DNA from 3 places in the Hoeflea sp. AS16 genome. Region 2 is predicted to be linked to each of the others. Evidence: riboswitches for the same ligand, from Rfam matches in the RefSeq annotation. Region 2 holds a riboswitch; each other region holds the start of a gene.
The links. A riboswitch is a leader RNA that binds a small molecule or an ion and turns the genes downstream of it on or off. The one in region 2 is predicted to bind thiamine pyrophosphate.
Positions count from the first base shown of each region.

Region 1: it holds a riboswitch for thiamine pyrophosphate, as region 2 does, so the genes downstream of both, thiM (hydroxyethylthiazole kinase) here and thiB (thiamine ABC transporter substrate binding subunit) in region 2, are expected to answer to the same signal.
Region 3: it holds a riboswitch for thiamine pyrophosphate, as region 2 does, so the genes downstream of both, WNY80_RS05325 (YkoF family thiamine/hydroxymethylpyrimidine-binding protein) here and thiB (thiamine ABC transporter substrate binding subunit) in region 2, are expected to answer to the same signal.

Region 1 is NZ_JBBMQQ010000005.1:29,183-39,047, forward strand. It holds gene WNY80_RS14110 (acetoacetate--CoA ligase) at 1-1,507, shown strand, start outside; gene WNY80_RS14115 (thiamine pyrophosphate-binding protein) at 1,618-3,240, opposite strand; gene tenA (thiaminase II) at 3,488-4,174, opposite strand; gene thiD (bifunctional hydroxymethylpyrimidine kinase/phosphomethylpyrimidine kinase) at 4,262-5,062, opposite strand; gene thiE (thiamine phosphate synthase) at 5,059-5,694, opposite strand; gene thiM (hydroxyethylthiazole kinase) at 5,691-6,476, opposite strand; TPP riboswitch at 6,515-6,604, opposite strand; gene WNY80_RS14140 (ATP-binding protein) at 6,989-9,865, opposite strand, start outside.
Region 2 is NZ_JBBMQQ010000002.1:142,536-152,400, forward strand. It holds gene WNY80_RS06005 (M48 family metalloprotease) at 1-1,338, opposite strand, end outside; gene WNY80_RS06010 (ATP-binding cassette domain-containing protein) at 1,549-2,274, opposite strand; gene WNY80_RS06015 (thiamine/thiamine pyrophosphate ABC transporter permease ThiP) at 2,271-3,860, opposite strand; gene thiB (thiamine ABC transporter substrate binding subunit) at 3,904-4,914, opposite strand; TPP riboswitch at 4,956-5,062, opposite strand; gene WNY80_RS06025 (thiamine diphosphokinase) at 5,126-5,779, shown strand; gene WNY80_RS06030 (ABC-F family ATP-binding cassette domain-containing protein) at 5,782-7,614, shown strand; gene WNY80_RS06035 (hypothetical protein) at 7,683-8,057, opposite strand; gene WNY80_RS06040 (MoxR family ATPase) at 8,252-9,094, shown strand; gene WNY80_RS06045 (GGDEF domain-containing protein) at 9,218-9,865, shown strand, end outside.
Region 3 is NZ_JBBMQQ010000002.1:2,632-12,496, forward strand. It holds gene dapF (diaminopimelate epimerase) at 1-12, opposite strand, end outside; gene WNY80_RS05300 (MBL fold metallo-hydrolase) at 93-1,100, opposite strand; gene blaOXA (class D beta-lactamase) at 1,249-2,052, opposite strand; gene WNY80_RS05310 (hypothetical protein) at 2,258-2,686, shown strand; gene WNY80_RS05315 (hypothetical protein) at 2,850-3,290, opposite strand; gene WNY80_RS05320 (diguanylate cyclase) at 3,187-4,827, shown strand; TPP riboswitch at 5,085-5,198, shown strand; gene WNY80_RS05325 (YkoF family thiamine/hydroxymethylpyrimidine-binding protein) at 5,193-5,801, shown strand; gene WNY80_RS05330 (ABC transporter permease) at 5,806-6,594, shown strand; gene WNY80_RS05335 (ABC transporter ATP-binding protein) at 6,591-7,346, shown strand; gene WNY80_RS05340 (ABC transporter substrate-binding protein) at 7,343-8,326, shown strand; gene WNY80_RS05345 (SLC13 family permease) at 8,467-9,865, shown strand, end outside.

The sequences.
Region 1 (9,865 bases), on a different contig from region 2:
GCCCGAGACCATCGCCTGCATGCTCGCCTGTGCCTCGATCGGTGCAATCTGGTCGTCCTGCTCGCCCGACTTCGGCGTCAAGGGCGTGCTCGATCGCTTCGGCCAGATCGAGCCGAAGCTGTTCATCTCCTGCGACGGCTACTGGTACAATGGCAAGCGCCAGGATGTGACGGCCAAGCTGGTCGAAATCGCCGCCGCGCTCAAGCCGGACGCGACTGTCATCGTGCCGATGCTCGACGATGGCGAAGCCGTCGCCGGGGCCGTGGCAGGAGCCGTGACGCTGGCCGCTTTCATCGCCGAATATCCGGCCAAACCCGTCACCTTCGAGCCGCTGCCGTTCGCGCATCCGCTCTACATCCTGTTTTCCTCAGGCACCACCGGTGTTCCCAAGTGCATCGTCCACTCAGCCGGCGGCACGCTGCTGCAACACCTCAAGGAGCACCGTCTGCATTGCGGGCTCGAGCCCGGCGAACGGCTGTTCTACTTCACCACCTGTGGCTGGATGATGTGGAACTGGCTGGCTTCCGGCCTGGCGGTCGGCGCAACGCTCTGCCTCTATGACGGCTCTCCATTCTATCCCGACGGCAACGTCATTTTCGACTATGCCGCAGACGAACGCTTCGCCGTGCTCGGAACCTCGGCCAAGTTCATCGACGCCGTTCGCAAGGGCGGATTGCTGCCGGTCAAGACCCACGACCTCTCATCGCTCCGGCTGCTGACGTCAACCGGTTCGCCGCTGTCGCCGGAAGGCTTCACGTTTGTCTATGAAGGCATCAAGCCGGATGTGCACCTGGCCTCTATTTCCGGCGGCACCGACATCGTCTCCTGCTTCGTGCTCGGCAATCCGGCGCTGCCGGTCTACCGCGGCGAGATCCAGGGGCCGGGCCTCGGTCTGGCCGTCGATGTCTGGGATGACAACGGCAACTCGGTGACCGGCGAAAAGGGCGAACTGGTCTGCACCAAGCCGTTCCCTGCCATGCCGATCGGGTTCTGGAACGATCCCGGCGACGAGAAGTACCACACCGCCTATTTCTCCCGCTTTGAAAACATCTGGACCCATGGCGATTTCGCCGAATGGACCTCGCACCACGGCATCATCATCCATGGCCGCTCGGATGCGACGCTCAACCCTGGCGGTGTACGCATCGGCACCGCCGAGATCTACAACCAGGTCGAACAGATGGACGAGGTGGTGGAAGCCATCTGCATCGGTCAGGACTGGGACGACGATGTCCGCGTTGTGCTGTTTGTCCGCCTTGCCGATGGTGTCACGCTCGACGACGCGCTGCGGGCGAAGATCCGTGCCAAGATCCGCACCGGCGCCTCGCCCCGCCATGTGCCGGCCAAAATCATCGCCGTCACCGATATCCCCCGCACCAAGTCCGGCAAGATCGTCGAACTCGCCGTGCGCGACATCGTCCATGGCCGCGAGGTCAAGAACCAGGAGGCACTGGCCAACCCGGAAGCACTGGAGTTGTTCAGGGGTCTCGATGAACTGAAGGGCTAGCAGCAAGGCCAACGAGCCGGGATTCCGAGGGGCTCACACAAACCCGGTGTGCTGGGCGAAGGCCCCTCGTGCCTATCTCCTTGACGCTGTCTCCGAAGCGTGACCGCGCCTCAGATGCGCATGCGTGGCACGTCATGCGGGTCAAGCCGGAGCTCGATCAGCACGGGGCGGTCACGGGTTTCCAGCGCCGCAAGCGCGGTTTCCAGTTCCGCCTCAGAATGCACTTCGATCCCTTGTCCACCAAGGGAAGTGGCGATTCCGGCGAAAGACGGCCAGTGGAATTCGGTCAGGCTCGGATCCATTTTCCGGTCAAGAAACTGGATATGCTCTGCGCCATAGGCAGAATCGTTGGCGACGATGACGATCAGGTCGAGCCCGAGCCGCACGGCGGTGTTGAACTCGTTGATGCCGCCCATCATGAAGCCGCCATCACCGGAAAACAGCACCACCGGCCGCCCCGGAGCGGCCAGCCCCGCGCCAATGGCTTCCTGCAGGCCAAGCCCGATGGAGCCGAAATTGGCGGTCACGACAAAGCTCTTCGGATCGGGGGCGGAGATGCGGCACCAGACTTCGGTCATGAACCGCCCGCCGTCGGTCACCAGCACACGATCCTTCGGCAGCGCCTGTTCAAGCCGTTCCAGCGCATGAACATAGTTCACGCAGCCATCCGCCGCCTTGCCCGTCCCCGCGGGATGGGCGGTAAGCACGCCAATGTCCAGTTCGCTGGTAAAGCCGCTCGCCGGGATCTCGGCCTGATCCAGCCAGTAAAGAATGGTCTCGGCGGTCAGGCCCGCATCGGCCAGAAGGGCAGCGTCGGGATGCAGTCCGCCGCCGATGGCGGTCGGTTCGATATCCACCTGCACGATCCGCTTGCCCTTCATCAGCTTGCCGCGGTCGGTGGTGAAATCATGCAGCCCGGTGCCGAAACAGACAATGCAATCGGACTGGGCGATCAGGTCATAGGCGGCCGGCGTGGAAAGCGTGCCGAAAATGTCGATGTTGTAGGGATGACCGTTGAACAGCCCCTTGGCCTTCAGCGTCGTGGCAAGCGGCGCCTCGAGACGGTCGGCGAGCCGGATCAGCTGGTCCCGCGCCGCGACAGCGCCGCCACCGGCCAGGATCAGCGGGCGCCGGGCCGAGGCGATCATGCCGATGGCCTCGTCCAGAATGCCGCCTTCGGCCACGCCGCCCGGTGCGGTGAAAACGCTGAGCACTTCGACCTGATGCTCCACCTCCTGCCACATGAAGTCGGCAGGCATGTTCAAGACGATAGGGCGGCGTTCGACCTGGGCCCGGTAGAAGGCGCGGGCAACATCCTTGCCGACCGTGTCAGGCGCGCGTACCTGCTCGAACCCGGCGCCCGTCGCCTTGACCAGTTCACGCTGGTCGATGCCTTGCAAGTGGCGAGGGTTGGCCACCGGAGTATCGCCGGCCAGCAGGACCATCGGGATATGACCCCGGACGCCTTCGGTCAGCGCGGTGACGCAATTGGTCAGCGCCGGGCCATGGGTCACGGTTGCAACCCCGACTTTGCCCGCGACATGGGAATAGGCCAGCGCCATCAGCACCGAACTGCCCTCATGTGCAGCCGGTACAAACCGCCCGCCGCAGTCGCGCACGAAACTGTCGACCATGAACAGGTTTGCGTCTCCCATCAGCCCGAACATCGTATCCACCCCGTGGTCACAGGCCGCGCGGGCTACGGATTGATAGAAGTGCATCTTGCTGCTCATAGGCGTTTTCTCCTGTCGCGATGCCCACCGTGATACCCCATAACGCATGCGCGAACCGCGCAATTTCGATGGATCTCGACGAGAAAATGCAGGGGACGGACGAAATTGCCGTCCGTCATGCGAAAATATTGCATGAAGCCTGTCTGGCCCGTGATGCCGGCGCATGTTCTGATGCTGTCACCCGGCCATTCGGATGACTGTTCCTTTTCATAAGACCCGCTTTGCAGAGTGATCGAAGAGACACAGCTCACGCACCACGCAGTCCCATGTCCCAAAACCCGACCTCGAGCCTGGTTGCCATGGTGAAGCGGGCTTGCAGCTGAGGCCATCGTGGTGTGGTTTGGAAGTCCGGCCCAAGCCTGTGGATCACTGCGGCGTCAAACATTTGCCCGATCGAGACCATCACTTGCTGGTAGTCAGGATCCGAGTAGGTTGCGATCCAGTCGGCATAAGGCGTCTCCGGCGCGGCCGCTCCGGCAAGCCGGGGGCCGATTTCGCCATAGCCGAAACAGCACGGTGCGAGGGCTGCGATCAAGTCGAGAAAGTCTCCTTGCAGTCCCGCGTCGATGACGTAGCGGGTATAGGCAAGGTTCGCGATTTCTTCCTTTGCCGCAAACAATGCCGCCTCATCAATGCCTGCAGCAGCGCAGGTTTTGACGTGCAGCCCCATCTCGCGATTGATCAGCGCGTCCACGGTTCTGGCGCACATCTTCATTTCATCCAGCGTCTCGGCCTTGATCACGCCCAGCGACCATGCACGGGCGAAATGGATAAGGAAAACGTAGTCCTGGACCAGGTAATGCAGGAACGAGGCGTGGGGCAGGGTGCCGTCGCCGAGCCCTTCGACAAAGGGGTGATGCGTATAGGCGTGCCATTCATCCGGGCAACCATCACGCAGCGCCAGGAAGACCCGGCCATAGTCGGGCGCGGTCATTGGATGGTCACCTGCGCCATCAGCGGGGAGGCGGGCAGCGGCAAGCCCGTTGTCATAAGAGATGTCAGCTTCATGGGTCTGCTTTCTTCACAAGGAGAGATTTGCAAAATGATGGGTGGGGCCATGACCGGTCCCGACGCTGAGCTTGTCGGCATCCGCAATGGCTTTGGCGACATAGGCTTTGGCGGCAAGGACGGCTTCGGGCAGGGACAGGCCCTTGGCGATATGTGCGGCGAGCGCTGCTGACAGGGTGCAGCCGGTGCCGTGGGTGTTCTTGGTTGCTGTGCGCGCCGCCTCGAACCAGTGTTCGCCAGCGTCTGTCACCAGAAAGTCGGGGCTGTCGGCAGCTTCAAGATGACCACCTTTCATCAGCACCGCCTTTGGTCCCAACGCGCACAGCGCATGGCCTTGCGCGACCATGTCGCTGCGTGTGGTGGCGGTCGGCGCCCCCAGCAGATGCGCGGCCTCCGGCAGGTTTGGGGTCAGGATCGTGGCCAGCGGCAACAGGGCGTCCCGCACTGTGGCAATGGCATCGTCAGTCAGCAAGGGCGCGCCGCCTTTGGCAATCATGACCGGGTCCAGCACAACCGGCACATCCGGGTGCAGCCGCAGGGCATCAGCCACCGCCTGCGCGATACCGGCATTTGCAATCATGCCGACCTTGATCGCGTCCACGCGAATATCGGCGAAAATGGCTGCAATCTGATCGCTGACAAAGGCCGGGGGGACAAGATGCACGCCGCTGACCCCTTGGGTATTCTGCGCGGTGAGTGCGGTTATGGCGGCCATCGCATAGGCACCATTGGCCGACATTGCCTTGATGTCGGCCTGAATTCCCGCTCCGCCGGAGGGATCCGACCCGGCAATCGACAAAACGTTGCAGATCATTGCGCATCTCCCGTCTGTGGAGGGTAAAATGCGGCCGCTGCAGCCTGTGGATCGGCTTGGCCGCAAATGGCGGAAACGACGCAGAGACCATCTGTCCCCGCCGCCAGAACATCATGCACGTGGCTTGCCTTCAGTCCGCCGATCGCCACCGTCGGCAGGTCTGTAGCCGAGGCGAGGGCGGCCAGACCCGCCAGTCCGATGGGGTGCTCGTGATCGGCCTTGGTGCCGGTCGCAAAGACCGGTCCGAGTCCGAGATAATCCAAGTTCATGCCCTTGGTGGCCGCCGCCTTTTCAGCTGTCTCGCAGGATAGCCCCAAAATGCGATCAGACCCGAGCAAGGCACGAGCCCGGTGCGGGGATCCGTCACTCTGGCCGATATGTGCGCCGTCGGCACCCGAGGCAACGGCGGCCTCCAGATCATCATTGACAATCAGCGGAACGCCGGTGCCCTTGAGAACGTCCATCAGGGCCCGGGCCAAAGAGACCCGCTCTGCCGTGGTGGCCTGCTTGTCGCGCAATTGCACCATGCTGACGCCGCCCGCGACAGCGCGGCGCACGGTCTCGACCACGCCCAGATCCGCACACAGCACCGGGTCAGTAACCAGATAGAGCTTCAGCGCCTCGCGTCTCAGAGCCATTGGACATTCGCATCGCTTGCAAGGTCTTCGGGCTTGATCTGCGACAGCGCGTCGAGAAACGCGACCTGGAAACTGCCCGGGCCGCTGGCTGTCCGTGCCGCCCGGGTGCCGGCCTCGGCAAACATGGCAAGCGCAGCCACGGAAGCTTCAAACGGTGGGGAAACGGCTGCGAACGCCCCCATCAAGGCGGTGAGCGAACAGCCCATTGCCGTGATCATCGGCATGATGTCGGAACCGCCGGATACGCGTGCTGCGCGGTTGCCGTCGGTGACGAAATCCTGTTCGCCGGTGACCACGACAACGCAGTCGTGCGCCTTGGCCAGTGCAGTCGCAGCACCTTCGGCATCAGCCACACTGTCGCCGCTGTCGACGCCCTTGCCCGCTGTTGCCGCACCGAGAAGCGCCATGATCTCCGAGGCGTTGCCGCGGATGATCGTCGGACCCCGCGCAATCAGATCCCGCACCACCTCATCGCGGTAGGGCGTGGCAAAGTGGGCGACGGGGTCCAGCACCCAGGGCTTGCCCGACGCGTTGGCCGCATCCGCAGCCTTGTGCATTGCCGACACCCAGCCAGGCGACAGGGTTCCGATGTTGATTGTCAGTGCGCCGCTGATCGGCACGAAATCGGCGACTTCGGCTTCGGCATGCACCATCGCAGGCGAGGCGCCTGCAGCCAGAACCACGTTGGCGGCAATGTTCATGGCCACGTAATTGGTGATGCAATGCACCAGCGGTTTTTGAGTCTGGACGGCAGCAAGGATCTGGTCGGTTTTCACGGTCTCTTCTCCGGCCAGCGAAAAAAGGCAGACCGCGACACCCGCGACTTTTACCCTCCCTCCGCCAGCATTATCTGGTTCAGGTTCAAAGGGTACTTCTCAGCCGTTAGGCGCCCCCGGTAATTCCCTGTTATGCGAGCAGGGTTGCATCGTCAACCGGTGCTATGACCGGCGGCAATCGGCAGCGATGATCAACTGGCCTGAGCAGGAAAACAGAATTTTGGTTGGATCGCCGGAGATTCGCAGCGCTTTATGGTTAATCAAACCTTACCTAAAATTTAACCACGCCCGGTGAAGGTGGCTCAATCAGTAAAGTCTTAAATAATCTGGCAAGGACCCGGCAAGTGTTTTTGCGCATTAATCGCATCAACCTTGGGTAGCTTAAGCTCTTCTTGGTGTTGGTTAGCACTGATGTGAATTTACAACGGGGACCCCAGCGGTCTCCGTTTTTTTGACCAGTTTCCGCCGGCCAGCATCTACACCCAGCCGGCAGCTTCAGTTGCTCGGAACCTTCAATCGGCCAGCACCCGCTGTGGCGGGAACGAGATCGAGACCAGCGTTCCTTCGCCCGGCGCCGAAACGATGTCGAACTGGGCCCGGTTGGCCTCGACCATGGCCTTTGTCAAAGGCAGGCCGAGTCCTGTGCCATCGCCGCGCTGGCGCGGACCGGGGCCAACCTGGCCGAACGGTTTCATCGCCTGCTCGAGTTCCTTGCGGTTCATGCCGATGCCGGTGTCGCGGATGCGGATGACCACATTGCCCGACGGTTCGTAGGAGGTCGACACCACGATCTGCCCGCCCGACGGCGTGTAGCGGATGGCATTGGACAGAAGGTTGAGCGCGATCTGCTTGATCGAGCGCTGGTCGGCGACCACGTCCGGCACGCTCGCCGACAGGCTGGTGCGGATGATCACCCGCTGGCTGTTGGCCATCGGCTGCAAGAGCGACACGCTTTCGGCCAGGTGGTCGTTGAGCGAGACCGACACGAACTCCATGCTGACCTGTCCCGCCTCGATCTTGGAGATGTCGAGCAGGTCGTTGACGATGTCGAGCACATGCTTGCCCGAATTGCCGATGTCGTGGGCGTATTCGAGATAGCGCGGGCTGCCGATCGGGCCGAACCGTTCCTCCACCATCATTTCGGAAAACCCGATGATGGCGTTGAGCGGCGTGCGGATCTCATGGCTGACCCGGGCAAGGAAATCGGACTTGTGCGAATTGGCCGTTTCCGCGGCACGTTTGGCAGTGCGCAATTCGTCCTCGGTGCGCTTCCACTGGGTGATGTCGCGCAGCACGGCGCAATAACCGTTCGAGCCCGACAGCCGGCCGATGGTCATGAACAGCGGCAGGAAACCGCCGGAGGCTTCGCGTCCGATCACTTCGCGGCCGTCATTGAGTACGCTCGAGACGCCGTGATCGGCGAGCCCGCTGACGTAATCCATCACCGCGCGCTGGCTTTCATGCGCAAACAGCATGGCGAAGGGCTGGTCTCGGGTTTCGGCTTCGTCATAGTTGAACAGCGCGCAGGCCGAGCCGTTCATCGAGCGGATGGTGCCCTCATTGTTGAGGATGACGACGCCGTCGGTGGCGGTCTCCAGGATCGAGCGCAGCTCCTGCGCCTCGATTGCCAGCATGTTCGCCTCGGGGGCTTCTTCTGTGTCAGCGTCCTGATCCTGGGCGGTTTCATCCTGTGGCAAATCCGGTTCTGCAGCCGCAGCTGTCGTCGCGGTTTCGCGGGGTGACAAGGCCAGCAACAGGGCCTGTCCGTCGCCCCAGTTGACCGAGCGCAGCCGGGCGGTGACTTCGCGCCTGCCGCCATCGCCACGCCGGACGAACAGACCGCCGTCGCCGGCACCCTCGTCGTCGGAGGGGCGCTCAAGCAGGTGATCAAGGCCGCCCTGATCAGCGAGGTCGGCCAGGGAGTCGTAGCCGGTCAGTTCGAAGAACTCGGCATTGCCGTGGATCAGCTCGTCGCCGGAATGGACCAGCAGCGCGGCCGGGATCGCATCGATGATATCGGCATCCATTCCCGATGGCATCACCTGCCGTGCGGGAAGCGCAAACGCCGATGGCAGCGGTGCGGGGGAGGCCGCCACGGTTTCCGGGGTTTCATCGGTTTCGACGGTATCCGCAGGTTCGTCTGCGGCGCGCGCTTCATGATCGTCTGCCTCGGCAGAAGCCGTTTCCACAGCGGCCTGCTCACCGGTCTCCGGCTGTTCCGCAGCGATTTCCGCCTGATCGTCCTCAGCCGCAATTTCGCTGGTGCCGGACTGCTCATCCGTCCGTGGCGGTTCCTGCCGCTTGCCGAAAGGTTGCGGCGTCTCGGGCTCTGCCGGGACTGGGGATTCGGTTTTCGTCTCCGGCGTTTGTGCCGATGCATCGGCCGGTGGCGGTGTTGTTTCGTTCAGCCGGGCGCCGATTTCGCGGAAGGCGGCCTGTTCACCCGGTGAAAGGCTCTCGCGCGCCGTGCGCGGCCGGTGCGCCTCCAGGCTGATGATCTTGTCGCTGTCGCGCCGCATCGGTGTTTCCACCAGCCGGATTGCCGGACGCTCGCCCCGGAACGGATCGTCCTCGTGGGTGTTCGCCGCGTCATCAGCGCTTTCACCGGACGTTTCCTGGTTGGCGTCATCGATGCGGCTCTGATCGTCCGTCGCCGCGGAATGAACGCCGTCCATGCGGGAAAGATCTTCGATGTCGTGCTCGAGATCCCGCATTTCGAGATCGGCCTGATCCTCGACGCCTGAAACATCTGTGCCGGCGGCGTCCGCTGCAATCGGGTCCGCTGCCTCGATGTCGGCGTCAGGCTGGTCTTCGCTCAGAGGCTTTTCGGAAACCGATTGCGAGACGCTGCCCGGGACCAGCGCCAGCCCCAGGGCTTCCGGGTCACGGCGGGCTTCGCCGATGCGGACAATGCCGAAGCCCCGGAACCCGTCGAAATGCCGGTCGCGGGTGTAGGTCGGCAGGGCTGCCAGGTCGACAGGTGTGACCATGTCGGTCCCCTGGATCGGCCAGAACACGGTCTTGCCCGACCAGGTGTCACGGCGGTTGAGCAGTTCCGAGATGACATGATCGGGATCAAGGTTGAACACCCGCGCCAGGTCGGGGAACTTGCGGCCGATGATATCCGCCGAGTGCGGGCCGACAGCGGCTGCGAATTCGGGCGAGACCTCGCTGAATTCGCCGTCCTTGTTGATCTTCCAGACAAACCGCGCCGGCTTGCCATTCGGATCGAACCGGAATTGCGGTTCAGCCGGGATCACCTTTTCAGCGTGGTCGGCGTCTTCAACAGCTTCCGTGTTCGGTTGATCGGCCTCACCGGCCGTCTCGTCCGGCTGGGACGTCTCCGGCTCAATGGGTGTCTCATCCGCAGCTGAAACTGTCTCCTCCGA
Region 2 (9,865 bases):
ACCCGTCATCTTCGCGGCGAGCGACGCCACCGTATCGCCAGGGGCGACGGTGACAATCCTGATCCGCAGGGGCTGCAGGTCCCTGATTTCACGGGCGGACATCTTGCGGAAGCCGGCCCTGACGACCGAAGCAGCCGGTTCGAGCTTGTCGCTGCCGCTCGGAGCCGCGGTCAGGAACCGGTAAATCCGGTCTTTCAACCTGATCACGGTGATATCGAAGTCCCAGCGGTCGGCACTGGCGCGTGCGGTTGCGGCCGGCAAGCCGTCAACGCGGGTCTGCCTGATGGTGGACGGATCAAGACCGGTGACCCAGCCGCTGGCAATATAATCCGTCATTGATTGCCTGCTGTTGTCGGTCACGCCGTCAAAGCGGATCGCCAGATCTCCGGGGCCCGTCGCCATGACCGCATCGGCGTTGTTGTCTATGCGGAATCCTGCCGGCACCCGGAATTTCACGCCCAGAACCGGATGGAGGAATTCGGTGCCGCGGACATATCCCTCGTTTGGACTGTCGCCAAACAGCAACCCGTCGATGCCATCGAGATAATAGTCGCGGCCGCGGTCTCCAACGCCTTCCTGACCGAATGCTCTCGCATGGTTCTTTGCCAGCTGGATCCGCTGCGGTGGGTTGGGGTGGCTGGCAAGAAAGTCGAGGCTTGAATCCGCGTCGGGGTCGACCGAGTTGAAATGCTGGTTGGCATTCATGGATTCGAGGAACCGGGCTGCCGCATAGGGGTCATATCCTGCCTCGCCGAGCATTCTGACGCCGATGACATCGGCCTGCAGTTCCTGGTTGCGGGAGAAGGCGGCCAGGGACAGCTTGCCGCGGGCAACGGCGCGGCGGCCGGCGATGGAATTGGCGAACAATTCCTCGGCCACCTGTCCGGCAAGTTCGACTTCCTGTTCGCGCCGCTGGCGCTCCAGTCCGTGGTTGGCGGTGACATGGGCCATTTCATGCGACAGCACGGCGGCCACTTCCGACGCGTCATTGGCGAGTGCGAGCAGGCCGCGGGTGACGTAGAGATAGCCACCGGGCAGGGCAAAGGCGTTGACGGCGGGCGAGTTGAGCACGGTGATCCGGTAGGCCTGGCTTGGATTTTCCGAAACGAGCGTCAATGCGCCGACGATGCGGGCAACCAGCCGTTCGGTCTTGGCATCGCGGAACTCGCCGCCATAGCTGGCGATGATTCGCGGGTGCTCGTTGGCGCCAATGCGGGTGCGTGGGTCGGAAGCACCGGCCTTTTCCGCCGTCTGCGGGGTGTCGGACGGCCTGACGCTGGGCTGATAGACATCAACCCCGAGCGTCTGGCAGCCAAACAGCAACAGGCTGCCCGTCATCACCAGAGCGAGGCGAAGCTTGTTGCCGATCAGCGGGTTCGTTTTTGTGTGGGGCGCAGCGATCTTGGCCATGGTCCGGATTGTTGTTTGGTCATCTTGATGCCGGGACGGAAGCTGAAAATCTCACAAGCCGGAACTCAGGCTCAGGTCTATCCCAATTTGCGCCGCTTCTCCAGTGGCAAACACTCGCGTCGAAATTGTGGCGTCGCCTCACTCTTCGGCGCTGCCCCCAAGGTATGCCGCCAGATCCGGCAGATCGTGGCGTTGGAAAAAGCCTGCTGCGGGTGCATCGGCGGCAATCCGGCCTTTGGCTATGAACAGGATCTGATCGGCTGCATTGCGGGCCTCGTCGGGGTCGTGCGTGACCATCAGCACGGTTGCGCCGACTTCTGCGCGCAGTTCGAGCATCAGGCCAAGCATGTCGGCGGCGAGGCCGGGGCCGAGGCCATCAAACGGCTCGTCGAGCAACAGCAGAGGACGGCGGCGGGCAAAGGCGCGGGCGAGCGCCACGCGCTGCCGTTCGCCACCGGACAGGGTGGCGGGCATGCGCTTTCCAAAGCCTGCAAGGCCAACCCGTTCGAGCGCCATCTCGACCCGTGCCCAGCCGGCCTTGTCCAGCCGCAGCGAAGGATCGATGCCAAGCCCGATATTGGTGCGGATATCGAGATGGGCAAACAGGTTGTTGTCCTGAAACACCATCGAGATGCCGCGACCGGATGGCTCAAGCCCGGTGACATCCCTGCCATCAAGCAGGATCCGGCCGGCGTCCGGATTCAGGAAACCTGCGGCGAGATTGAGCAGTGTTGATTTGCCGGCGCCGGAAGGCCCGAGAATGGCGGTCACGGTCCCGGCCTCCCGCCGGAAGGAAAATTCGGTGCTGAGATTGCCGATGCCATAGACAACGCCGTCAAACACAATTGCAGGTTCATGTGTCATCGTTGTCCGCTTCCGTTCCGGTTGCCGAGCCTGTCGGCCAATAGCATGAGCCCCATGGTCAACCCTCCGAGCAGCAGCGCCAGTCCGGCGGCGTCGCTGGTCCGGTAGCTTCCCAGTTTCTGGTACAAAAGCCAGGGCAGGGTCATGATCCGATCGCTGCCAAACAGCGCAATGGCACCCAGATCCCCCAGCGACAGTGCCACGGCGAAGACGAAGCCGGTCGCCAGCGCCGGCAGCATGGCCGGAATGTCGATCTGCCAGAGCCGGTTGATGCCGGCAAGGCCGAGCGACACGGCCAGCCTTCCGTTGCGGTCCATGGTGCTTGAATGCGCAGGCTCGATCACCCGCATGACGAATGGCAGCGCCATCAGCGCGTTGACCAGAATGATCACCGCCAGGGGCGCGAGCAATTGCCCCGTGCCGCCGCCAAGCATGAGGAACCATCCGGCGCCGAGAACGACGGGTGGGACAAGAAGCGTCAGCGATCCGGCCGCACCCGACAATCCCGCCAGCAAGCCCATCATGGGTGAGCGGGGCGGGGTGTCGGCCGAATAGCGGGCCCGCACCAACAGGCTGGCAAGCAGGACCGACAGGGACGCGGCGGCGACACCGATCAGCAGGCTGGTTGCCGTGGCGCGCCAGAACAGGCTGTCGCCAAGCAGGCGGGAGATATCGGCGTTCAATCCGGAAACGATCACGGCGATCATCGGTGCGCCAACGAAAAAACCACCCAGGCCGATCAGCATCGCATCCGGGACGGCATGCAGGCCGCCTCTTGCATCCGGTCGGTTCGTGGCGCCGCCCTTGGTGTCTCCGGTATCGGTGGGAACCGAGATCAGCCTGAGCGCCAGCATCACCACCAGGGTCAGGCCGACCTGCACGAGCGAGAGCAGCACTGCCCGGCCCGGATTGAAATCAAAGCGCAGCGCCTGATAGATCGCGACTTCCAGCGTGGTTGCCGCCGGTCCGCCGCCGAGCACCAGCACGAGGGTGAAGGATGTGGCGCAGAGCATGAACACCAGTCCGGCAGCGCCCGCCGCGGCGCGGCGCATGGCCGGCCATTCGACAAGGCGGAACAGGGAAAGGCCGCCGATGCCGAGATTGGCGGCGGTCTTCCAGTATTCCGGCGGCAGGCGTTCGATCGTGGGCAGGATCAGCCGGACGGCAAGCGGCAGGTTGAAGAACACGTGGGCGATGAGAATGCCGCTGAGGCCGTAGATGGAAAACGGGGTTTCGACACCAAGAACGGACAGGCCCTTGTTGGCGATGCCATTGCGGCCCCAGATCTCGATCAGCCCGAGGGCGGCCACCAGGGGCGGCAATCCAAGCGGTACGGCAAACAGGTTGATCAGCCAGCGCCGCCCCGGAAAGACGGGGCGGCGGGCAAGGGAGCGGGCCAGAGGCACCGCGAAAGCCACGCTGAGAAGGGTCGAGAGACCCGCCTGCAGCAGGGTGAAGCGGGTGATGCGGAGTAGGTAATCGCCCTGACCCGATGACAATCCGGCCCCACCGCCGTGAGACACGAGAACCGCCACCGGCACCGCCAACGCCAGGCCGACGCACAGCAGAGCGGCAATGCCTGCCATTCGTGATGTGCGGTGCTCGGCCCGGGTCAGCATGGCAAGGGGATCAGCGGCTCATGGCGCCAAGCCATTCCTCGATCCAGGCAGCACGGTTCTCCGCCACTTCCTCAGGCGAGTAGAGGAACGTCTTTTCCGGCGAGACCAGTGTGGCGAAAGCTTCCGGGAGCTCCATGGTGATTTCAGCGGCCGGCATCATCCAGTTGTTGGTGGGAATCTCGTTCTGGAAGCCCGGGGTCATCATGAAGCCCAGGAACTGACGTGCCAGATCCTTGTCCGGTGCGTTGGCGAGCAGGCCTGCGACCTCGATCTGCAGGTAATGGCCTTCGGAGAATTCGGCTGCCTGGTAGCGGTTCGTCTCCTCGGCGACCATGTGGTAGGCGGGCGAGGTGGTGTAGGAGAGAACCATCGGCGCTTCGCCCGAGGTGAACAGGCCATAGGCTTCCGACCAGCCCGGCGTGACGGTCAGGACGCGCTTGGAGAGCTTTTCCCAGGCCGCGGCGGCGTCATCGCCATAGACCGATTTCATCCACAGCAGCAGGCCCAGGCCCGGCGTCGAGGTGCGCGGATCCTGAATGACGATCTTCTGGTCCGGGTCGCCTTCGACCAGGTCCTTGAGGCTTGCTGGCGGAGTGGCGATGGTCTCGGTGTCATAGATCACGGCGAAATGGCCGTAGTCATAGGGAATGAACACCTCGTCGCTGAAGCCGCCGGGAACGGAAACCGCGTCTGTTGACAGGCCATGGTCTTCAAACAGGCCGGTGGCCTTGGCTTCGGCAACCAGGTTCGTGTCCAGTCCGAGCACGATGCCTGCCTCGGCCTTGTCACCTTCGAGCTTGAGGCGGTTCAAGAGTGCGACGCCATCGGCAACGCCGACCCATTTGAGATCGCAGCCGCACTCGGCTTCAAAGGCTTTCTCGATCTTCGGGCCGGGACCCCATTCGGCAATGAAGCTTTCATAGGTGTAGACCGTCAATGTCTTGTCGGCACTGATGGCGGGCGTGGCGAAGAAGGGAAAAAGAGCTGCCAGTGCAGCAGGGACAAATCTGTAATTGCGCATTGGATCGCGCCTCCTTTGGTTCAGAAAAAACAGGAATAGGCGCGATGTGCACGTCTAATCCCTCCGCCGGTACAAACCGGATCAGGTTCTTCGGGTTGACCATCTGGTCTCTCAGCATGGCAGACGCCAGGCACCCCGTTAGAGCGAGACAAGACATAGAATTTCTTCCAGACGCTGGCAAGTGCGCGCAAAGCTGCTATTGGCTTGCGCCATGAGTTCACATTCCACTTTTGCAATCCTGCTGGGCGGGGCGCTCGAGATTGACGACCGGGTTCTGGCACTGACCGGGGGCGCGCGGGCGATTGCTGCCGATGGCGGCATGGCGCACGCGCAAGCGCTCGGGATGACGCCCGAATTGTGGGTGGGCGATTTCGATTCAACTTCCCCTGATCTGACCACACGGCATGCGGCTATCCCGCGGCTGCCGTTCCCTGCGGAAAAGAACTTCACCGACGGCGAACTGGCCATCGAACAGGCGATCGAGCGTGGCGCCACCCGGCTGATCCTGGTCGGCTCCTTTGGCGGTGCGCGCACCGACCATGCGCTGTCGCACCTGCTGCAGGCCGTTACGCTTGCCGAACGGGGACTGGATGTGGTGCTGACCTCCGGCGTGGAGGAGGCGGTTCCGCTGCTGCCCGGATCGCGCGATCTCGATCTTCCCGCCGGGTCGCTGTTTTCGGTTGTTGCATTCACGGCGCTGAACGGGCTCAGCCTGTCGGGGGCGAAGTATCCGCTCGACAATGCCGATATTGCATTTGGCGCGTCACGCACCATCTCGAATGTGGCCGAGGGGCGTCTGACCGCCAGCCTTGTGTCCGGACGCGCCCTCATCGTCGCCCGCCCTCATGATTTTTCCGGAGCCTGAGCATGGCGCCTCCCATTCTGAAACTTGACGACATCACGCTTTCCTTTGGAGGGACGCCACTGCTTGACGGGGCGGAGTTGCAGGTGGAACCGGGCGACCGGATCTGCCTTGTCGGTCGCAACGGTTCGGGCAAGTCGACACTGCTGAAGATCGCCGCCGGACAGGTTGAGCCACAATCGGGCGAGGTTTTCAGGCATCCGTCCTCGACCATCCGCTACCTGCCGCAGGCACCTGACTTCGAAGGCTTTTCGACGGTTCAGGCCTATGCGGAAGCGGGGCTTGGCCCGAGCGACGATCCGCACAGGGTCAGTTATCTTCTCGAGCATCTCGGCCTTGACGGGGAAGCCGATCCGCAGACGCTTTCGGGCGGCGAGGCCCGCCGGGCGGCGCTTGCGCGGGTGCTGGCGCCGGAGCCGGATATCCTGCTTCTGGACGAGCCGACCAACCATCTCGACCTGCCAACCATCGAGTGGCTGGAAGAGGAACTCACGCGCAGCCGCGGTGCGCTGCTGGTGATTTCGCATGACCGGCGGTTTCTTGAACGGGTCAGTCGGGCCACCGTCTGGCTCGACCGTGGCCGGTCGCTCAGGCTTGATCGTGGGTTTGCGCATTTCGAGGCCTGGCGGGATTCCGTACTGGAAGCCGAAGAGCTGGAGCAGCACAAGCTCGGGCGGCAGATCGAGCGCGAGGAGCACTGGCTGCGCTATGGCGTGACGGCACGGCGCAAGCGCAACATGCGGCGGCTGTCGGATCTCAAGACCATGCGGGCCGAGCATCGCGGTCACAAGGGTCCGCAGGGGCGGATCAATGCACAGGTTGCCGAGAGCCGCGATTCGGGCAAGCTGGTGATAGAAGCGGAAGGCATCTCGAAGAGCTATGGCGATGCGCCGGCAGTGGTGCGCGATTTCTCGATGCGGATCAATCGCGGTGACTGCATCGGTATTGTCGGCCCCAACGGCGCGGGCAAGACGACGCTTCTGAAAATGCTGATCGGCGAACTTGAAACCGACACCGGCTTTGTCCGGCACGGATCGAAGCTTGACATCGCGGTTCTGGACCAGCGCCGCGAAGTGCTCAATCCGGACGAAACACTGGCGCATTATCTCACCGACGGGCGTGGCGACAGCCTGATCGTCAATGGCGAAGCCAAGCATGTCACCGGCTACATGAAGGATTTCCTGTTCCAGCCGGAGCAGGCACGGACCCCGATCCGCAACCTGTCGGGCGGCGAGAAGGCGCGGCTGGTGCTGGCGCGGATCCTGTCGCGGCCTTCCAACCTGCTGATCCTCGATGAGCCGACCAACGATCTCGACATGGAGACGCTGGACCTGCTGCAGGAAGTTGTCGCCTCCTATCCGGGAACCGTGATCCTGGTCAGCCATGACCGTGATTTTCTCGACCGGACGGTCACATCGACCCTGGCGCCGGCGAATCCGTCGCAACCGGACGGGCGATGGATCGCCTATGCCGGCGGATATTCCGACATGCTGACGCAACGCGGCACGGAGGCGCGGGAGAAAAAGGCCCGGGCGGCACAGGAGGCCGGCAACACGGCTTCGGCGCCCAAATCCCAGGCGGCCAACCGGGATTCATCGCGCAAGCTTTCCTACAAGCAGAAATTTGCGCTGGAGTCGCTTCCCGGCAAGATCGAGGAAGCGCAGGCCAAGCTCGCGAAAATCGAGGCGGAAATGGCTGATCCGGCGCTGTTTGCCAAGGACCCGGACGGGTTTGCGGCGCGCGCCAAGACCCATGATGCGCTCAGGAGCGAGATCGAGGCGATGGAAGGCGAATGGATGGAACTCGAGATCCTGCGAGAGGAAATCGAGGGCAGCTGACAAGAAAGTTGCGCTCAGCGGAGGCCGCTTGAGCGCAACATGCATTCACCAGCGCAGGGGCTGATGTTTCAATCGGCCTTTGTGACCGAAGCGATGACGAACGTATGCAGTTCGTCCGCACCGTGATCGCGGATCGAGATGTATTCCCCGGTCTTGAAGACGTGGTTGGAGAGCCGGAAACCGGTTTCGTCATCACTTTCGTCGGCGGGGTCATAGTCGAATACCCAGCCGCCTTTCGGATGATGGACGAGATAGCCCAACTCGGAGCGTTCACCATCCCAGAAGCGCACAACGGTTGCCGATGACGGATCCTTTTCCCAGGCTTCCTTGTCGAGATGACCGTCCTTATCCAGCGGTGCATGGATGTCATAGCCGCGATGGACATTGCCATCGGGGAATTCCTTGTTGCGGGCCATGACCAGATGAATGTGGTAAAGCGTCATGTCATTCTCCAATTGATGCGATGCGCAGGTCACGATCATCCTGTCCCGCCGTTGCGGGCGTTGCCTTGATCTGGCGCAAACTGCTGACTTTGCACACACTGCCGATCTCGCGAACGGGTTGCGTCACGCGCCCGAGTGTGGTGTTGAAGACGGTATGGAACCAAGCCGCCGGAAATGTGGTGCATGGAGGAAATATGCAGTTTGAAGGCACATCCGCCTATGTCGCGGAAAAGGATCTCACCGTTGCGGTCAACGCGGCGATCCGGCTCGAGCGGCCGCTCCTGGTCAAGGGCGAGCCCGGCACCGGCAAGACGGAACTTGCCGTGCAGATCGCCAAGGCGCTGGGACTGGAGCTGATCGAATGGTCGGTGAAATCCACCACCAAAGCACAACAGGGGCTCTACGAATACGATGCCGTCAGCCGTCTGCGCGACAGCCAGCTTGGCGACGAGCGCGTCAATGATGTGGCCAACTACATCCGCCGCGGCAAGCTGTGGGAAGCCTTTGCGTCCGAGAAGAAAACGGTGCTGCTGATCGACGAGATCGACAAGGCGGATATCGAGTTCCCGAACGACCTGCTGCAGGAACTCGACCGGATGGAGTTCTATGTCTACGAGACCGGCGAGACAATCCGGGCCAAGCAGCGGCCGATTGTCATCATCACCTCGAACAACGAGAAGGAACTGCCCGATGCGTTCCTTCGCCGCTGTTTCTTCCATTACATCCGCTTTCCCGACATGGAGACGCTGCAACGCATTGTCGATGTGCATTACCCGGGCATCAAGCAGACCCTGGTCAGGGAGGCCCTGGCCCAGTTCTACGAGATCCGCGAGACGGCGGGGCTGAAAAAGAAGCCTTCGACATCCGAGGCTCTCGACTGGATCCGGCTTCTGGTGGCTGATGACGTGGAGCCGGAAACGCTTCGCGGAGACGCCAAGAATGCGCTGCCGAAACTGCACGGGGCGCTTTTGAAAAACGAGCAGGATGTGCACCTGTTCGAGCGGCTGGCGTTTTTGGCCCGGCAGCGCGGAAATTAGTTAGATCTGGTAATTAATTGGCTAGGTTTGGCTGATAGCGTTGGTCCTCCGGACACTCGCGAAAGGCCGACCCACTTGCCGTATGCCAACCTGTCATATGAATGGCTCGGGCCAGCAATCTTCGTGTCTGCTGCCGGTGCGTTCCTGCTGTTGTACCTGCATGACCGCAGGCAGTTGCCGATACTCAGGCTGGCCGGCGCATGGCTCTTGTCGGTGATCGGTTTCGTCGTGGTCATGCTGGTTGATGTCGACCTGCAGCCGGCTTATCAACTGGTCATCATGGGGTCGCTTTTCAGCGGCCATTTCCTGTTGGTCTGGGGCGTGGCTTCGCTGATGGGCAAAGATACGCCGTGGCTTCCCATCGGGATCGCGACATTGCTCGTCCTCGGCGCCGTTTTCTATGCCAATTACCACGGGTCGCTGTTCTGGCTGCGGGTCATAGCCGTCAACGCGTTCACGGCTATCGTGTACCTGAGCTGCTGTCAGCTTGTCTGGCGGGCCAGAAGCCACCGGACCGATGTGGTGCTGGCCTCGGTGTTCCTGATCCAGGTGCTGATGTCGGTGAGCCGGATTGCCCGGATCGGATTGTCCAACCTGGATCTGTCGACGCACGCCTCCTTCAAGAGTTCCCAGTTTGCCCTGTCGATGCAGACCGAGAACGCGATCTTTGCCATCATGCTGGGCCTTGCCCTGTTTGCCCGCTACTCCGTGGCGCTGGTGATGCAATTGCAGCGCCATGCGGAAACCGACCCGCTGACCGGCCTGTTCAAC
Region 3 (9,865 bases), 140 kb from region 2:
CGTTGATTCCATGACGCGCACCCGTTTCATGTTCGGGGCCTATATGGCGGAAAAATGCGGTGATTACCAGTGTCGGCGCACCGGCCGTTCACTCAGGCCACGGAAGGGTAATCCCAGGATTCGCCGACATGCAGCGGCCGGAAGCGGTCTTTGGAGACGCCTTTCTCGGCAAGCTTGGCCTGAAGCACTTCGGCGGGCGCCTCGCGGCCTTCGTCTGTGAGCTGGAAGGTGCCCCAGTGATGGCCCAGCGCATACTCGGCGCCCGACATCAGGTAGCCTTCGATCGCCTCGTCCGGATTCTGGTGCTGGTCCTTCATGAACCAGCGTGGCTCGTAGGCGCCGACGGGCAGGATCGCGGCGCGGAACCTGCCATGCCTGTCGCGGGCATTCTGGTAGGGCCGGCCGTTGTCGAAGCCGGTGTCGCCGATATGCAGGATCTTGCCGCCGGGCGTTTCCAGCACGAAGGCCGCCCAGAGCGCCATCGAACGGTCGTTCATGCCGCGCGCCGACCAGTGGTGGCAGGGCTCGAAATGCACCGTCGCCGGGCCGGATGTGATCGCGTCGCCCCAGTCGCCCGTCATCACGCGCATGGTTGGCACATGAGACTTGATGATCGCGTCATTGCCGAGCGGGGTGATGACCAGCGGATTATGCGACAGCCGGAGCCGTGCCAGCGTGACCAGGTCGAGATGGTCGTAGTGATTGTGGCTGAGCAGCACCAGGTCGATATCGGGCAGATCCTCGAACGCAATGCCGGGCGCGGTGACGCGTTTTGGTCCGGCGAAGGAAAGCGGGCTGGCGCGATCCGACCAGACCGGGTCGGTGAGAATATTGAGCCCGGCGGTCTGGATCAGCATGGTGGCATGGCCGACCATGGTGATGCGCAGGCGGTCACCCTCGATGCGTGGCTCGGGACGGGCCGGGGCGAACGGGCTTTTGACGATGTTCGGCCACTTGGCCTGGTTGCCGCCGAATTTCCATTTCAGCAGGTCGGAAAACCCCTTGGGGGCCGCGCCGTCGGGATTGAAAAACCGGGTGCCGTCGAAATGATCGCTGACCGGCCCCGAATGATAGGGATTGGAAGTGCGTGCGACAGCCATTGCGGTCCCCGATGCGCCAAGACCGAACAGGGCGGCGAGCGCTGAAAATTTGAGAAAGGAGCGGCGTTTCATGCGGTGAAATATGGGGGCGAGGGCTGAAGCGTCAAGGCAAGACGGAATTTGCCGGCCCTGATTGCATGCCTGGCGATCAGCGAATGGAAGATATCAGCTCGGGCCACTGTTTGAGGAAAGCCTTCCTGTTCCTGATCCCGGCGGAGCCTTTCTCGCGCTTTTCATCCTGATTGAGCCGGGCAAAAACCACTGTCCGATCTCCCTTTGTGGCCCATCCGACGAACCAGCCCCAGCTCTTTGCCCTGTCAAAAGATCCATCCGCCTGCCGGGGATAGGCGGCGCCGGTCTTGCCGAACACTCTCCAGCCATCGCCCGCAGGTGTGGCTTCGACAATTGCCATGGTCAGATCCATGGCGCGGGGTGCAACCGGCAAACCGCGATTGACGAGTTTGCGCAGGAAGGCGACCTGCTCCAGCGGCGCGATCTTCAGCGAGGAACTGATCCAGGAGCGTTCGAGCGCGTTGTTCTTGCCCGGATCGCCGGAGATATCTGCATTTCCATAGTCGAAAGCCTGCACGTATTTCTGCAGCTTTCCGATACCGAGATCAGCGGTAAGCCGTTGGGAATACCAGACCACCGAATATTTCATCCACCGGGCCGGATCGGTTGGCTGCGTCCAGTTCCTGCCGCCCCAATCTGGGTCTCCGGGCTTGAAGGGCAGAACCGGTGCGTTGATCGTGGTGAGAAAGCCTGAATCAAATCCCATCAGGCCGAGCGGGATCTTGAAGGTCGAGGCGGGGGTGACCCGGGTGCTGCAATCACCCTGGCTGAGCAACACCTCTCCGGATTCCGCATCGGCAATAAGGGTGCAGATGGTCTTCGCATTGGCGGGGGATGCCGACGAGATAAGCACGACCAAAAGCGGGAGGATGTATTTCATGGATTCGGGTCCGCAATACAGCACGGTTGGTTGGCCATAAATCGAGTTTTCGCACTGTTTTACGGCGGCCGCAACTTTGCAGGGGGCCTCGGCCTGCAAGTCACCAAGGCCACATGAACCGTTCATGAATGGTGGCTTCAGAAACGGTTCAAGCGAGGGGGATCAAGGTGAGGTCATTGAAACACACCACACCCGGAGCCAGACAATGTTCAACAAATCCATTCTCGCCCTCACCGCCGTCACCCTGACAACGCTGATGATCCAGACACCGGTTCAGGCGCGGGATTCATCCAGCACCGTCCGCGATCACCGCGGCACTGTTGAATTCAAGCTGCGTGACCACCGGGCTCCGGCGCAAGCCCAGACCCGCGACCACCGTGCCGGCAAGCAGGACAAGGTTCGCGATCACCGCAACGGCCGCAAGAATGAAGTGGTCAAGGTGAGCCGCAAGGATTGCCGCAGCGGTGCCGAAAACCTGCGCCGCTCGGGCTATCGGCAGATCAAAATGCTCGACTGCCGCGGAAGCGAATATTCCTACCTGGCCAAGAAGCACCACGCCCTGTTTGGCGCCAAGATGAACGCCTATTCCGGCAAGATCAAAGTCTCGTTCCTCGGTCCGGTGCGCTCGCACTAGACCTGGCAATTTCCAAGATTAATGCAATGAACCAGTCACAAACATCGTCAGGGAGGCCGGGGTTCGGCTTCCCTGACATCACATCACCGAACCAGTTGATGGATCACCGGGCCTGACGCAGTCAGGCGAAATGCTCTCGTGAGCTTTTGTCATGAAACGCATTTTACAAGTTACCGCCGGAAGTCCGGCGCTGGTGATAATCAATACCGCAACCCCAGCAACCGGCCAAGAAGGTCAGCAATGACAGGGCGGCGAGCGCGGACAATCCGAGAAATGAGCGACGTTTCATGCGGTGAAAAACGGGGCAAGCGGCGAAGGGCTTAAAGAGGAGGGCGCGCGGGATAGCCGCCGGACGCCGGACGGATGGCAAAGCTTCGTTAGGAAAACTCGCGTATGACTGGAGCAGAAATATCCGGACAGTGCGGCGGAAAGCCCGCTCTGCCGGATTGCCTGAAGGATTGACGATGAACTTTTCCACCCCGATCCTGCTTGTGATCGCGATGCTCGTGATCCTTTTGGTCGGACGAATCATCACGTCGCCGGAAGCACCCGGGCGAACAGCCTTCGGGCTGGCTGCCGTGGCATCGATCTGGTGGATCGCCATGGTCGTGCTTCGACTCAACAGTGCGGAACTGGCGGACAAGGTCCTCTTCAACCGACTCGCCTGGTTCGGCATCATTGCGACGCCGCTGTTCTGGTCGGCAGGTTTTCTTGATCATGCAGGCTTCAGTCAATTCACCAGGCGCCGGTCAATCACCATCATGCTCGTGATCACTGCGATTGCGGGTTTCGCTGCGTTGACGGATGGCTATCATCATTGGCTCTATGTGGAAATCATCAACATAGAACGGCCGAGCTTCTCCTACGGATGGCTGTTTTACGCGTTGTTGGGGGGAATGTATCTGTGCATGCTGATTGCCTGCCTGATGTCGATTTCCCAGTTGAAGCACGCTGCTCGTCTGCACAGGCGCCAAATGATCGCGCTCCTGGTTGCAACATGTGTGCCCTGGGCATGCAATGCGGCTTTCGTCCTGTTCGAATTCCGGCTCTTCAACGATGATCCGACGCCCTTTGCCTTCAGCGCGACCGTGCTGGCGGTGCTTTTTGCACAGCATCGCGGAAAGCTGTTTATTGCACCGCCTATTGCCCGGGACATCATTTTCTCGGTTTTGCCGGACCCGATCGTGGTGCTGGAACCGAGCGGCCTGGTTCTCGAGACCAATCCCGCGGCAGAAAAGCTGACAGGGTTCAGTGCAGATACCGTGGGAACGAAACTTCCGCCCACCCACCCGCTGATGGCCTTCATCGCAGAAGACATACAGACCGGACCCGCGAAGCCGATCATTCACTTCGACGCCATGGAAAAGACTTTCGAGGTGTCCGTCCAGCCGCTGGAGCAATGGGGCCGGCAAGGCAGTGTCATGATCGTGTTGCGCGACGTCACCGCCCGCGAAGCCGCGCAGAAAAGCCTTCTGGACGCCGGGGAAGCGCTGACGCTGCGCCTTGAAGAAAATCTGCGGCTGCAGCAAAAACTGGAACAGCAGGCTTTTCGGGACCACCTGACCGGCCTCTTCAATCGCCGTCACGCCAGCACCGTCATCCCGCCTGTGCTGGCGAGCGCGAGCGAGAATGCGCCGGTATCGTTGATCATCGTGGATCTCGATTACTTCAAGCAGGTCAACGACCGCTATGGGCACGATGTCGGCGACAACGTCCTGTCGTCCTTTGCCAAGATCCTCGGCGATAGCCTGAAAGGCGCAGAATTCGCGTTCCGCTATGGTGGCGAGGAATTCCTCATCGTGTTGCCCGCCACCGCCCGCGATTCCGCGCTCGAACGTTGTGCGCAGTGGCGGCACGAACTTGCCACCCTGACCATTGCCGAGCTGGGGGACGTCGCCTTGTCGTTCTCGGCCGGTATCGCAATCGCTCCCCAGGCCGGAACGTCATTGCTGGAGTGCACAAAGACGGCGGACATCGCTCTTTACCGATCCAAGATTTCCGGGCGCAACAAGGACACCGTCTGGGGCGAGCATCTTGACGGCATGGACCGCGGAGGGCCTGTCTCCAAGGGTCCTGCCGACGGCCACGACGGCCACGACGCCTGCACAGCCCTGTCAGGCCGTAAGGCAATGCTGCCTTGATCTGAACTTGGCAGAAGGCGCTCTGACTGGGGCTCTTTCATGCGTTTGTTGACCGGGCGAAGTCGCTGCCGACCGCCATGGTGGCGGCCCACCTGGCGCGGTAGCCGGTCACTGGTGGGCGTGTGTGGTGAGCGTCGAAAGGTTGGCGATCATGCCATGGATTGGATAACCTGCCGGCCTTGCCATCTCCAAGACAACTGAAAAACCGCAGGGAGAGACAAAAGCCCTTGCATTTGCATGCAAATCCTGTTGAATGCGCCTCACCACAGGGGTGCCGCGTAGAGCCGCGGCTGAGATGCGGGCGCCAAGCCCACGGACCCTCGAAGCTGATCTGGATAATGCCAGCGTAGCAAGGAGGAACCAAGATGTTCGCAGGCGCGCAAGTATCCCTTTACCCCATGACCGACGGGTTCGTGGACGTGATTTTGTCGTCGCTTGAGGCGCTCGATCCCTACCGCGAGCGGCTCAGGATCGAGACCGACGATATTTCCACCCTGATTGTCGGCCCACCCGAAGTGCTGTTTCCGGCGCTGCGCGATCTCTATGTCGCGGTTGCAGCCTCCCGGCATCACGTCGTGCTTCGCGCCACGCTGTCGCGCGGATGCCCCGGCGAGCCGGATGACCCGATCTGCCAGACCGGTGCATTGGCAAACCCGTCCGAACCGCTCGAAAGTCGCCAGGCCGGGGCCCTTGCCGCGCTGACTGAGGCACCGATGACCGGGGAGACCGCGCGGGCGCAGTTCTCGCTCTACGTGATGGGTGCCGGTGACCACATGGCCGAAATCATGGGCTGCATCGATTTTCTCAAACAGAGCGGCACCTTCGACCGGTCGAAGAATTTCTGCACACGGCTGATCGGCGATTCAGGCCCGGTGTTTGCCACCCTGCAGGAAGCCTTCTGCCGCTTCGGGCCACCCGCCGGTCACGTCACCATCGACCTGACGGTTTCAGCCAACAGCCCGTCGATCAGCTGATCTCATGGCTCATTCTCCGTCCGGTACTCCGGCGGCAAGGCTTATCCAGGGCCTGCCGGCCATTCTCAGTGTGCTCACCGCGCTTTGTGTGTGGGAGCTTTACGTGCGGCTGTCGGGCATCCCGGCGCTGGTGCTGCCCGCGCCGTCGCGGGTGGCCGAGCAGATCGTGGTCAACCGCGCCATGCTGTGGGCCAACACCTTGCCGACACTGCAGGCGACGCTGACCGGCTTCGCCTTCTCTGTTTCAGTGGCGTTTTTGCTGTCGCTGCTGATCGATTTCACCCCGAAGCTCAGACGGGCGCTGTTTCCGGTCTTCGTCATCAGCCAGACCCTGCCGCTGGTGGCGATTGCACCACTGGTTGTGCTGTGGTTCGGTTTCGGGCTGACGCCAAAGATCCTGCTGGTGGCGCTGGTCACCTTCTTCCCGATGCTGGTGGCACTGGTCGATGGCTACGCGTCCACCGAACCCGACATCGAGGCGCTGCTCGGCTCGATGGGTGCCTCGCGCTGGAGTATCTTCCGCCGCGCCCGGTTTCCCTCGGCAATGCCCTATTTCTTCGCCGGTCTGCGGATCTCGATCACCTATGCGGTGGTGGCGGCAATATTCGCTGAATATGTCGGCGCCCGCGCCGGCCTCGGCATTGTCATTCTCAACGCCAAGAACAGCTTTCGCCCCGACCTGATGCTGGCCGCGGTGGTGATCAGCTCGTTGCTGACGCTGCTGCTGTTCGGCGCCACTGCGCTGCTGCAACGGCTGGTCCTGGGCTGGCGCCATGCGGGGGCTGCGCCATGAATGCGCTGGACATCACAAATGTTTCCCTGACGCTGGGCGGCACGCCGGTGCTCGATGACATTTCGCTCCGCGTCGAAAAAGGCGAGTTCGTATCGATCCTCGGACCATCCGGCTGCGGCAAGTCGAGCCTGTTCCGGCTGCTCACCGGGGCGCTCACTCCGGACCGCGGCACGATCTGCGTCAACGGCGCGCCGCTGTCGTCAAAGTCCCGGGCCTTTGCCTTCATGCCGCAACGCGATGCGCTGATGCCCTGGCGGCGGATCATCGACAACGTCATTCTCGGGCTGGAAGTGCAGGGGATGGACCGGGGCGAGGCGCGGGTCAGGGTGCTGCCGCTGTTCTCGACCTTCGGCCTCGAAGGCTTTGAACAGCATTATCCGGCGCAACTCTCTGGCGGCATGCGCCAGCGCGCGGCGCTTCTGCGCACCATCGTGCAGGACCGGCCGATCCAGCTGCTCGACGAGCCGTTCGGCGCACTTGATGCGCTGACCCGGGCGGAGATGCAGGGCTGGCTGGAAAGCCGCTGGAGGCAAGCGCACTGGACCACGTTGCTGGTCACCCACGACGTGCGCGAGGCGGTGGCGCTGTCGGACCGGATCTACGTGTTTTCGCGCCGGCCGGCGCGGATCATCGCCGAATTCAACGTGCCCTGGCTACGTCCCCGCCTCGGCCGCGCGCTTCCCGCAGAAGCCAGCCAGCTTGAGGCGCAGCTTCTCGACACTCTTCTTGCTCAAACCGGAGACCGATCATGAAACACATTCTCACCGCGCTCGCACTGCTTGTTGCCGTGCCGGCGACGGCTGCCGAAAAGCTCACCGTCGCGCTCGACTGGACGCCCAACACCAACCATGTCGGGCTCTATGTCGCACAAGCCAAGGGCTGGTTCAGCGATGCCGGTCTCGACGTCGAGATCCTGCCCTATACCGACACTTCGTCGGGCACGCTTGTGTCGACCGGTATCGCCCAGTTCGGAATCCTCAGCGCCGTCAGCTTTTACAGCCAGCGCTCGATGGGCGCCGACATGACGGCGGTGATGGCCGTGGTGCAGCACGAAACCGGGCGGCTGGTGTTCAATGGCGAGCGCGAGGATATCCAGCGTCCCGCCGATCTCGACGGGAAGATCTATGCCGGTTTCGGCAGCGCCTGGGAAAACGCGTTGATCGCCTCAATCATCCGCCATGATGGCGGCGAGGGCACATTCGACACGGTGACGCTCGGCACCTCGGCCTATGAGGCGCTGGCCAACGGTTCGGTGGATTTCACACTGGAAGTCAGCACCTGGGAGGGCGTCAATTCGGTGCTTCTGGGCCGGCCGCAACGCGCGTTCGCCTATGCCGATTACGGCGTGCCGGACCAGCACACCACATTCCTGGGTGGCAACTCGTCCTGGCTTGCGGCGAACGCGGATACCGCGGACGCTTTCGTCAAGGCGGTGCAGCGTGGTTATGCTTTCGCTGCCGACAATCCGGAAGCCGCCGCCGATATCCTGATTGCCGGGACGGATGGCATGCTGTCCAACCCGGATCTCGTCCACGCCTCGATGAAGGCGCTGGTCGAGGATGGTTTCCTGCGGGATCCGGGCGAATCCGTCGGCCTGATCGATGACACTCTGGTGGCCGATTTTACCGGCTTCCTGTTCAAGGCGGGCATCCTGCGCGACGCCAATGGCGATACGCTCAAGGAGATGCCGGACGTGTCGGGCTGGACCACCAACGCCTATCTCGCCAGGTAGGGCCGAGACAAAACCGGAGCCGTCCCGATGGCTCCGGTTGATCTGCATACGCGTTGCGAAAACCGGTTGACCGGCAAATGCGGTCATGCAACCCAAGTCGGACTTGTGCACATCGCACGCCGCGCAACGGGATGGGTTTCATGACCACCGACCAGATCATGCTTTTCGGAATTCTGATCGTCCTCTTCGGCATGCTGGTCTGGGGCCGCTTCCGCTACGATCTCGTCGCCTTCGTGGCGCTGCTGGTCACGGTGCTGGCCGGGCTGATCGAGCCGGACCAGGCGTTTCACGGCTTTGGCCACCCGTCCGTTGTCATCATCGCTCTGGTGCTGATCGTTTCGCGCGGGCTGATGAATTCCGGCGCGGTCGAATTCATCGCCCGTTTCGTCACCAGCCCCGACCGGTCCCTGCCGGTGCATATCGGCATCATGGCGGTGGTCGGCGCCATTCTGTCGGCGATCATCAACAATGTTGCAGCGCTTGCGCTGCTGATGTCGCTCGACATGGACGCGGCGCGCAAGGCCAAGCGGGCGGTGTCGCTGACGCTGATGCCGTTGTCGTTCGGCACCATCCTTGGCGGCATGATCACGCTGATCGGCACGCCGCCCAACATCGTCATCGCGCAATATCGTCAGGACGTTCTCGGCACGCCGTTCTCGATGTTTGATTTCGCCCCGGTCGGCATCGCGGTGGCGGCGGTCGGGATCATCTACGTCGCCTTCATCGGCTGGCGGCTGATTCCGGCCCGGCCCGACGCGATGTCGCTTGAAGGCGATGCCGGGCTTTATGTCGCCGAGGCGCGGGTCAAGGAAGGGTCCAAGGCGATCGGCCAGTCGGTGGGCGAGCTCTATCCCGTCGCCGACGAGAACGACGTTACCATCCTCGGCCTGGCGCGGCAGGGCAAGCGGCTGCCCGGCCTGTCGCAGAGCCGGGAAATCCGCGAGGGTGACTTTCTGGTGCTGGAGGGCGATCCGAAACAGATCGAGGCCTTCATGGGCGCCGCCGAACTCGATGCCGTCGGCACCGAGGAGCACAAGGGCCTGATGGGCAAGTCGCTTTCTCTCGTCGAGGCCATCGTGCCGGAAGATGCCAATGTCGTCGGCCGCACCATGCTGGGGATGCGGCTGATCCAGCGCCACGGGGTGACGCTGCTCGGCGTTTCCCGGCAGGGCCAGAGGTTCCGCGAGCGGGTCAACAGGCTGACGATCAAGGCCGGCGACCTGCTGCTGCTGATCGGGCCGGACAAGAACCTTGCCGCCGCCAGCCAGTGGCTCGGCGTGCTGCCCTTGGAAAACCGCCGGCTCGAGGTGCTGCAGCGGACCAAGGCGCTCTTGGCCATCTCCATCTTTGCCGCGGCCATCGCGCTGTCGGTGCTGGGGATCACCTCGCTGGCGATTGCGCTGGGACTTTGCGTGGTGGCCTACCTGCTGCTCGGCATCATTAACGGCCGCGATTTCTATGCGCTGATCCAGTGGAAGGTGATCGTGCTGCTGGCCTGCCTGATTCCCGTCGCGGCAGCGCTGGAAGACACCGGCGGCA